Regions from separate parts of the Halanaerobaculum tunisiense genome, predicted to be linked through region 2. Evidence: riboswitches for the same ligand, from Rfam matches in the RefSeq annotation. Region 2 holds a riboswitch; the other holds the start of a gene.
The links. A riboswitch is a leader RNA that binds a small molecule or an ion and turns the genes downstream of it on or off. The one in region 2 is predicted to bind cyclic di-GMP.
Positions count from the first base shown of each region.

Region 1: linked by a shared signal. The riboswitch ahead of ACYQ3D_RS01755 (DUF554 domain-containing protein) and the one ahead of ACYQ3D_RS10420 (hypothetical protein) in region 2 are both predicted to bind cyclic di-GMP.

Region 1 is NZ_BAAHYI010000002.1:27,700-32,068, reverse strand. It holds gene ACYQ3D_RS01760 (peptidoglycan DD-metalloendopeptidase family protein) at 20-967, opposite strand; gene ACYQ3D_RS01755 (DUF554 domain-containing protein) at 1,013-1,684, opposite strand; cyclic di-GMP riboswitch class I at 1,839-1,928, opposite strand; gene ACYQ3D_RS01750 (aminotransferase class V-fold PLP-dependent enzyme) at 2,185-3,324, opposite strand; gene hydF ([FeFe] hydrogenase H-cluster maturation GTPase HydF) at 3,345-4,369, opposite strand, start outside.
Region 2 is NZ_BAAHYI010000012.1:40,438-44,806, forward strand. It holds gene ACYQ3D_RS10410 (glucose-6-phosphate isomerase) at 1-214, opposite strand, end outside; gene ACYQ3D_RS10415 (DUF3793 family protein) at 427-1,005, opposite strand; gene ACYQ3D_RS10420 (hypothetical protein) at 1,136-1,645, opposite strand; cyclic di-GMP riboswitch class II at 1,653-1,736, opposite strand; gene ACYQ3D_RS10425 (hypothetical protein) at 1,943-2,458, opposite strand; gene ACYQ3D_RS10430 (PHP domain-containing protein) at 2,482-3,198, opposite strand; gene ACYQ3D_RS10435 (DRTGG domain-containing protein) at 3,200-3,532, opposite strand; gene ACYQ3D_RS10440 ([Fe-Fe] hydrogenase large subunit C-terminal domain-containing protein) at 3,522-4,369, opposite strand, start outside.

The DNA.
Region 1 (4,369 bases), on a different contig from region 2:
TCCTTGATTATTTTATAACCTATTTTATATATTCTATAGGATTAATTGGTTTACCTTGGTATTGAATTTCATAATGTAGATGCGGACCAGTACTCCGGCCTGTATTACCAGTTAAAGCAATAGTCTGTCCTCTACTTACTTGCTCACCTACTCTAACTAACAATCGTTTATTATGTCCATATAAAGTTCGGTAGCCATAACCATGATCAATAATAATTGCTTTTCCGTAACCTTGTTTTTGCCCAGCAAAGATAACTTTTCCTCTTCCAGTAGCAATTGCCTTGTGATTATACCAGACTCCAATGTCTACCCCATCATGAAACACTTTTCTATTCAATACGGGGTGATCACGATAACCATAGGCAGAGCTGATTTTTCCTTTCTGCTTCTTAATCGGCCACCCTTGTGGTTTAGAAGCTAAATAATCTTTATACCTTGTGACATCTTCTTTCAGTTGGGATAATTTCTGTTCCCCTTGTGGTAGATCCTTTTGTAAAGAACTAACATTTTTTTCCGCCTGTCGAACCACATTTTCATTTGCTTGCTTTGGAGTATAACTTACTGTTTTAACTGTTGTAGAATCTACTTTAGCTTGCTGGTCAGGCTGGCTATTAAAATCAACCATCTGCTTGATCTTACGGTTTTCTTTCTTTAGTTGACTAAATTGTTCTTTTATTTTTTCTGTCTCCCGAGATAACTTAGCTAGCTTTTCATACAAATGTTCGTTTTTCTTCTTTAATTGTTTGTTTTGTTGCTCATAAGGTTTAAGAGTTGCTATTTTTTGCTGCACAGAATCATACTGGGTATAGTAATAATATAAACACCCTAGTAGAGATACCAGACTAACTAATAAACAAACACCAGCAACTCTTAACCATTTTTTTGGAATTCGAATCCGGAATACATCTTGCGAAGTATGGGGTATAATCTGTAAAGTGATCTCTTTTTTTGACTTATTTTCAGACATCGTCTCCCCCCCTTCCTAACTTATTATTTTCAACCTAACTAAGATCTAAAAGAAAGTTACTAACAAAACATTAACTAAAATTGCAGGTAATAAATTACCCACTTTGATCTCAGTTATTTCTAATATATTAAGAGCAATTCCTACAATCAATAATCCACCAATAGCTGTCATCTCAGTCACTACATTGGAGGTTAAAATACTAGTTAACCAGCTAGCTAACAAAGTGATTGTTCCTTGGTAGACCAAAACAGAACCAGCTGCTAAAATAACCCCTGCCCCCAATGTGGACGCAAAAGCAATAGCAGAAAATCCATCTAGTAGTGATTTAGCATATAAAGTAGAAGGATTTTGTTGTAATCCATCCTGAACCGCCCCCATAATAGCCATAGCCCCCACACAATAAATCAAACTACACTGCACAAAGCCAACTACTAGACCATCTTGACTACCAAATATTCCTTCTAACCAATTACCTACCTGCTCTAATCTGGTTTCAATCTTTAGTCCTTCCCCAATCAGACCTCCAATCACTAAACTAAAAATTATTAAAGTCATTTCTTGACCTTTGAGAGCCATTTGGAACCCAATTAATAAGACAGCAAGACTTAGCCCCTGAATTACAACTTCTTTTAGCGAATTGGGGAGTTTATCTCCCAAAAATAATCCTATACTACCTCCAATGACAATTGCTATTGTATTTACTATAGTTCCTGTCACATTTAACCACCATTCCTTATGTTATATTTTATTCACTATTTTAATCAAGATTCCTGCTAAATAAACCCATAGATATTTTTTACAATAATTACAAACAGATCCTACTCCTCGCCAAATAAAACTAAGGAATAGGATCTATAAACGAAATATTCCTTTCGGTAGCCTGACAGTCCTAGCATAATAATTACACCGTAAACTCATAACTTTGCGACCTTATTTTTCAATAAGTGTGACTTTTTTGAGGATAAATCGATTTATTTACTTTTTAATTACTTATTACAATAATACTAGATAATTTTCGTTTTTCCTTTCTCAACCAGATATTATTTTTTAATCCAGTTATAAAAATAGATTAACTAAACAAATCCTCCCCTGAATTCAGGGGAGGATAGTCAATTTGAAATACTATTAGGGTATAATATTTTTAAATAATTCCTTAAGTTTATTCATCTCCCATAGCAACTTCATTAATGAAGTTGTTACTTAATATTTCCAGCTTCCTAAACTTCAGCAGCTATTTCTTGACTGATCTCTACTACTTTTTTTATCTCCTCTAATGTATTAAAATAACCAACACTAAATCTAACTGTCCCCTGTTCAAAAGTACCTAAACTACGGTGAGCTAAAGGAGCACAATGGAGACCAGTTCTGACTGCTACATCAAAGGCCTTATCTAAAACATAACCTACTTCACCTGCATCTTCAGTGCCAAAATTAACTGACAGAAGTTGCACTTGATTCTCTATCTCAGTTGGTCTATATAAATTAACTTCTGGTATCTGTTCTAATTCAGTAACTAAATACTTTACTAATTTTTTCTCATGTTGTCTAATATCAGCTAAACCTTGCTCTAGAATAAATTCTACTCCTGACTGTAAGCCAGCTAAACCAACTGTATTAGGGGTTCCACTCTCGTATCTATCTGGTCTGATCCGAGGTTGGTAAATATCCTCTGAATTACTACCAGTTCCTCCTGTTAGTAGGGGGTTGAGTTCTATATCCTCCTTTAAATACAGTCCTCCTGTCCCTGGCGGGCCAAATAAAGACTTATGCCCTGTAAAAGCTAGCAGATCAATCTTCATCTGTTGGACATCAATCGGATAAACCCCAGCTGTCTGGGCGGCATCAACTAATAATCTAATATCTTTATCTGCTACTAACTCTCCTAATTCTGCTAGAGGTAATAAATAACCAGTTACATTAGAAGCATGACTTACAGCTACTAACTTAGTATTCTCCTGGAGACTATTCTGTATCTGCTCTAACTTAACCTGGCCTCTATTATCTGCAGGAACAATTGTTAACTCTATCTCTGGTTCTAATTCTTTTAGTGGTCGTAAAATAGAGTTATGGGCCAAACTAGTCGTTACTACATGATCTCCTGTTTCTAAATAACCTTGCAGAGCCAAATTTAAAGCTTCCGTTGCATTCTTAGTTAGGATAATCTCTTGACTACTAGTTGCATTAAAGAAATCTGCTATCAAATTTCTTGTCTGCCAGACTACTTCCCCAGCTTGAGCAGCCATCTGATGTCCGGCCCGACCTGGGTTGGCTGCCTTCTGGCGCATAAACTGATCCATAGCCTGATAGACTTGTTCTGGTTTCGGCCAACTTGTAGCTGCATTATCAAGATAAATCACTTACATCATCCCTTTTTTACTTATTCTTGGGCCCAAATCTCTTTAGCAGTGGGAAAAGGTTCTAAAGCCCGATCCAAAATCCCATGCACATGAGCAATCAACATCCCATAATTAATAACTGGAATACCTAAACTGTCAGCTTTCTTTAACCGATATAATATTTCTTTTCTATTCGTCATACAACCACCACACTGGACTATCAAATCATATTTCTCAATCTGTCCTGGAAATTCTCGGCCAGCTACATGGTCAAACTCCAATTCTCCACCAACAAATCCTTCTATCCAATTAGGAATCTTGACTGTTCCTATATCCTCAGCAGTCCGATGATGAGTACAAGATTCAGCTATTAAGACTTGATCGCCCGGATTTAATGCTTCAATTCCTTTAACTCCCCTAGTATAAATCTCTAAATCACCTTTATAGCGAGCAAAAAGAATAGAAAAACCAGTCAACTTAATCTCTTCTGGTACTACAGTAGATACATCTTTAAAGGCTTGTGAATCAGTTACCACCATCTCTGGCTTAGACTCCAGCTCAGCTAAAGCTCCTTCTAATTCAGTATCCTTGGCCACCATTGCCTGCGCATCATTATCCAATACATCACGTAAAGTCTGCATCTGAGGTAAGATCAAGCGCCCCTTAGGTGCAGCACTATCAATTGGAACTACTAGAACAACTGTATCTTGAGGCTCGATTAAATCACCAATAATATGTGGCTCTTCAAATTCGGTTGGAGCATTAAAGACAATCTCTTTCTTTAGTTCTTCAACTCCTGTCTCTTCTGTAGCACTGACAGTTAATAACTTAGTACCTAACTCTTCCATTAGTTCTTGTTCATCTATTTCTTCTACTTTGTCTAATTTATTAATAACTCCTACTACAGGTATTTCTCTAGCTTCAACTTCTGCTAACAGTTCCTTCTCGTAGTCACCAACTCCTTGTTCAGGATCAACTACTAAGACTGCTAAATCAGTCCGGCCTAAGACTTCTTTAGTCTTCTTGACTCGTAACTCACCTAATTCACCTGTATCATCAATTCCGG
Region 2 (4,369 bases):
GATGAGTTTCAGGAAGTTCCATCCAATCCAGTTCTCCTGCTTCTTTAGCTTCTAAAATAGCTTCATGTCCCTGAGTTACTTTCTCTTGCATAGCTTCTACATCTTCACGTCTATAGCCATGCTCAGTTCCTATTTTATCAACAAACATATTATTGACATCCAACTTGAGACACATTGACTCTTTCCAATCTTGATCTTGATAACGTTTACTCATTTCTTAATTCCTCCTCTTATTTTATTATCAGCTTATTTTAAAAAAATATTCTCTACTTCAAGCGTTTTCATCTTCTTCTCTAAATAAATAAAATAAATATAATATCTTCCTGTTATACCATTCTACTATATCATTTAATTTCCTGCAAAAAATTATTTTTTTATCTTTTTCAATAAAAAAAGAGCAACGTGTAATAACACATTGCTTGGTAGTTAAACTACTTTATGAAATTCTTCTACTTCTTCTAAATTATCTATTTTAGCTCTAAAAGATTCTCTAGCCACTGCAAATTTCTTTTGGCGTAGTAAAGATATAGTCTTATTACCGTAAAACTTCCATTCACCTCTATAAGTTACTTCTAAATCTAAATAACCCATAAATCCTAACACATCTTTTAGAGGATAACCAAAGAAAATTCCTATCTCATGAGGAAAATCCTGTTGTTGTAATCTCTGTTTTAAATAATTAATGTAACCAACTAGATTATAATCTTGAGGATAACCTATCTCCTGCAAAAACTTAAGTACATTAGATTGTCTAAGTTGCTCTTCTAAAGCTGATTGATGATAAAAAAGAACCTTCTGCCTCCCTTGCTTACGACCTAACTCTACAATCTCTAATTGATCATAAGCTAATAAAGTCTGCTTACAGTGATGCCAACGACTAGCATCCAATTTAATCCTTCTCATTTCAGTGGGCTTAACCCCCATAATTGTAGCTCCTATTCTTCTTAATAAACACTTACAGTACTTCTGACAACAACTAGCTTGTTCATTAGTTACTTTCCTCATTGTTATCCTCCTTATATATTAATTGATATTGGTTTTCATTTTCCATTAGTATATCAGCAATTAAAGCTATTGTCAATTACAAAAAAAGGGGTAGTTCCTAATGATTAGGAACTACCCCTTTAGATAACTATTAATTTACTATCGCATAATTTCTTGCTTTGTTCACTAGATAATCCTGGATTAATGTTACATTTCTCAAGATCATATCTTTAGTTAAAGCAAAGTTAACCTTCTCAATAACTTCTTCTATCTTAGCTAAATTATTACTAGTCTCAGCAGTTTGATAAACTTCTAACAATTCATCTGCTTTAGCCTTAACTTTCTGGAGTAATTTAGTTCGCTTAATATTCATCTTCCCAAAATCAACTACACTATCAACTAATAACTCAGAGTAATATCTAAAGACCTCCTCTGTCTTCCCTTTACTTATCCTTAAATCATTATTTCTAATTACTATCTTAAAAATTAAAAGATAAATTGCTAGTAAAGATATAATAATTTCAATTCTAGAATCATTCTTAAGATTTTGGACTTCTTGAATTTTCTCCTTGCTAACTAAGTTAACTATTTCTTGGGCTACTTGGTCACTAGATACTTGATTACTAATTCCTAGTAATTTTTTCAAAGATTTGATAGACATCCCTCCAAAAAGCGCAGGTCGGTTTCACCACTAACTCCATATAATCCAGGTGACCAGATAAAGATTATACTTCACAGTATCCTAACTAAATATTAAATTACTCATATTTACATTTTAAGTAAATTATGATGTCTTTTAGGTATTATAACACTATTAACTGTTAATTGTCAATAAAATACATTCTAATCATAGCATTCTTAGGATTAGTTAGTTATATATAAAGTAAATACTTAATTTCTGATGAATTAATATAAAAAGACCGTTAACCAAATTGGTTAACGGTCTTTCCTCCAATATCTACTGAGTTGTTACTTCATTAGCTCCCTTATTCTGTAGAATATCAGCAACATCATCAATCTTAGTCTCCGCTGTATCTTCTGCTGCCACTAAGATATTACCTTGCTCTACTTCCATAGCATATTTTTCTCCTGTTTCTTCGTCTAAACCATAATCAACCAAACCACCGGCAACTCCACCAGTAGTAGCACCAGTTAAACCTGCAGCTAAAGGACCAGCAGCCAAAAGCGGGCCAACTCCTGGAACTGCTAATAAACCTGCTCCAGCTAAAGCACCTGCTAATCCTCCTGCAACACCACCAGTAGCAGCACCATCAGTTAGATTCTGACCTTCTGTCATTTCTGCTCCAGCTTCTGCATCATCAGTCTCATCTTGTTTCGCTACCAGAGAAATCTGCTCCTCAGAGACACCTTGATTCTCCATTTCCTCAATTGCTTGCTTAGCTACATCCTGATCACTAAAGACTCCTAGAACTGTTGACATAGCTCTATCTCCTCCTAGATTGAATTTGGGCATAACTTTACCTCCCAAATTATATTTTAACCAGTTCTAAAAATAATATTTATTAGTTCGGAAAAATTATTCTCTTTAATATTTAAGGACATACTCTTACTTATATCATCTAAATAATGAGCATCTGAACTAGTTACCACAGAATAATTTTTCAATTGATTAAATTTAGTAATTGCTTGTTCAAAATTCATCTTATCTGAAATCTCTACAATAGATATATTTAAACCTGGAGGAATAAACCCTAAATTAGCCAGTAAACTATAATTTTTCTTATCAACATGAGCTGGAATCACTAAGCCCCCTAATTCAGTTACCTGATTGACTACTTGCTGGACTGTCAAATCAGTAGCAGTTAATAATAGTTTATCCAACTTAGCTATATATTCATCAGCTTGATTAGTTATTATCTGCGGGCCAAATACATCCTCTTGATTTTGTCTATCAGGTAGAGCCTGATAGACTATTTCCTGCCAGTCTAAAATCTGCTCCACTGTAGCAAATAAACAAAGTAAATGTACTTCCTCAACTGTAGTAACTTCCATTCCCGGAATAATAGTTAACGGAGTCTTCTGGGCTAATTCAACAGCTACTTGAACATTTTCCGCCGAATTATGATCAGTAATAGCAATCAAATCCAGCCCACAATCCAAAGCAGTATCAATGATATTTTGAGGAGTCATTAATAGATCTCCACAGGGAGATAAAACAGTATGCAGATGTAAATCAGCCACAATTGAAGCCACTTTAGTCAATTCCCAACTGATATAATTGCCCAGCCAACTGATAAGCTGACTGAGGACTGCTTAAAATAGTAACTTCCTTTTCTCTAGCCCGTTCAATAGTTTTCTCTTCAATTTCTAAATCTTCAACTACTACAATAGCTGCTAGATCAACCAATAAAGAAATAGCTACTGTATTCTGATGGCCCTGGACTGTAAACCACACATCACCTGCTTTAGCTTGAGCCATCACATTACTTAATAAATCACAACTATAACCACCACTAACTTCTACTTCTAAGTCCCCAGCCACAACTACCTCCAAATCCAACTCTGCAATAACATCTTTAAGTTTCATCTGTCTCCTCCTTTTGCATAACTGGTGGTAAAGAATTAGCCAAACCCGCCATTTTATCTGTCAAGTCAGCCAACTGTTGACGTAAGATAAAGACACAATCACACTGTGAAGCCAAACCGGCAATAATATCTTCTGCTAATGTCTCGCAATCAGGAGCCCCGCAAGCTGCACAATCAAGTCCGGGCAATGCTTCTATCTCTGTTTCTAACTTAGATAACTTAGCTATAGCAGAATCAAAATCTTCATCTAAAGGATCTACTGCATTAGACTGAAATTGATTATTGAGAGCAAATTGATAGTCAGTTACGTCTTGAGTAATAAATTCTGCCTCCTGACTAACCAATTGTTTGATATTAAATTTAGCTAAGAAAGGATTACTGATATTTAACACACCACCTACACACCCTGGTTCACAAGCTAATAATTCAAAAAATTTAATTTGAGATAAATCATCTCGAGCTAACTCCTCTAAGACAGAAATCACATTATGAATTCCAGCTACAGAAATAGTGTCTTCCGTAGATAATAAACTACTTTCGCCTCCAGTATTAGCCCAACCGATACCTAACTGGGGAAAACTATAATTTTCTTGTGTACTCCCTTCCATCTCTGTTATCTGTTGTAATAAAGGACGATAGATCTTATCTACAGCAATTGCTCCGGTAAAGAAACTTTCTTCCATCCCTAAAGGATTCTTGATTGCTGTCATCTTAGCTGGACAAGGAGTAATAAAAAAGATACCGACTTCCTCTCTAGTCAGTCCTCTCTCAGCTTCTATTCTCTCTCTTAACTGTTGGGCTACTAACTCTACTGGTGATTTAAAAGGCAAAAAGTAAT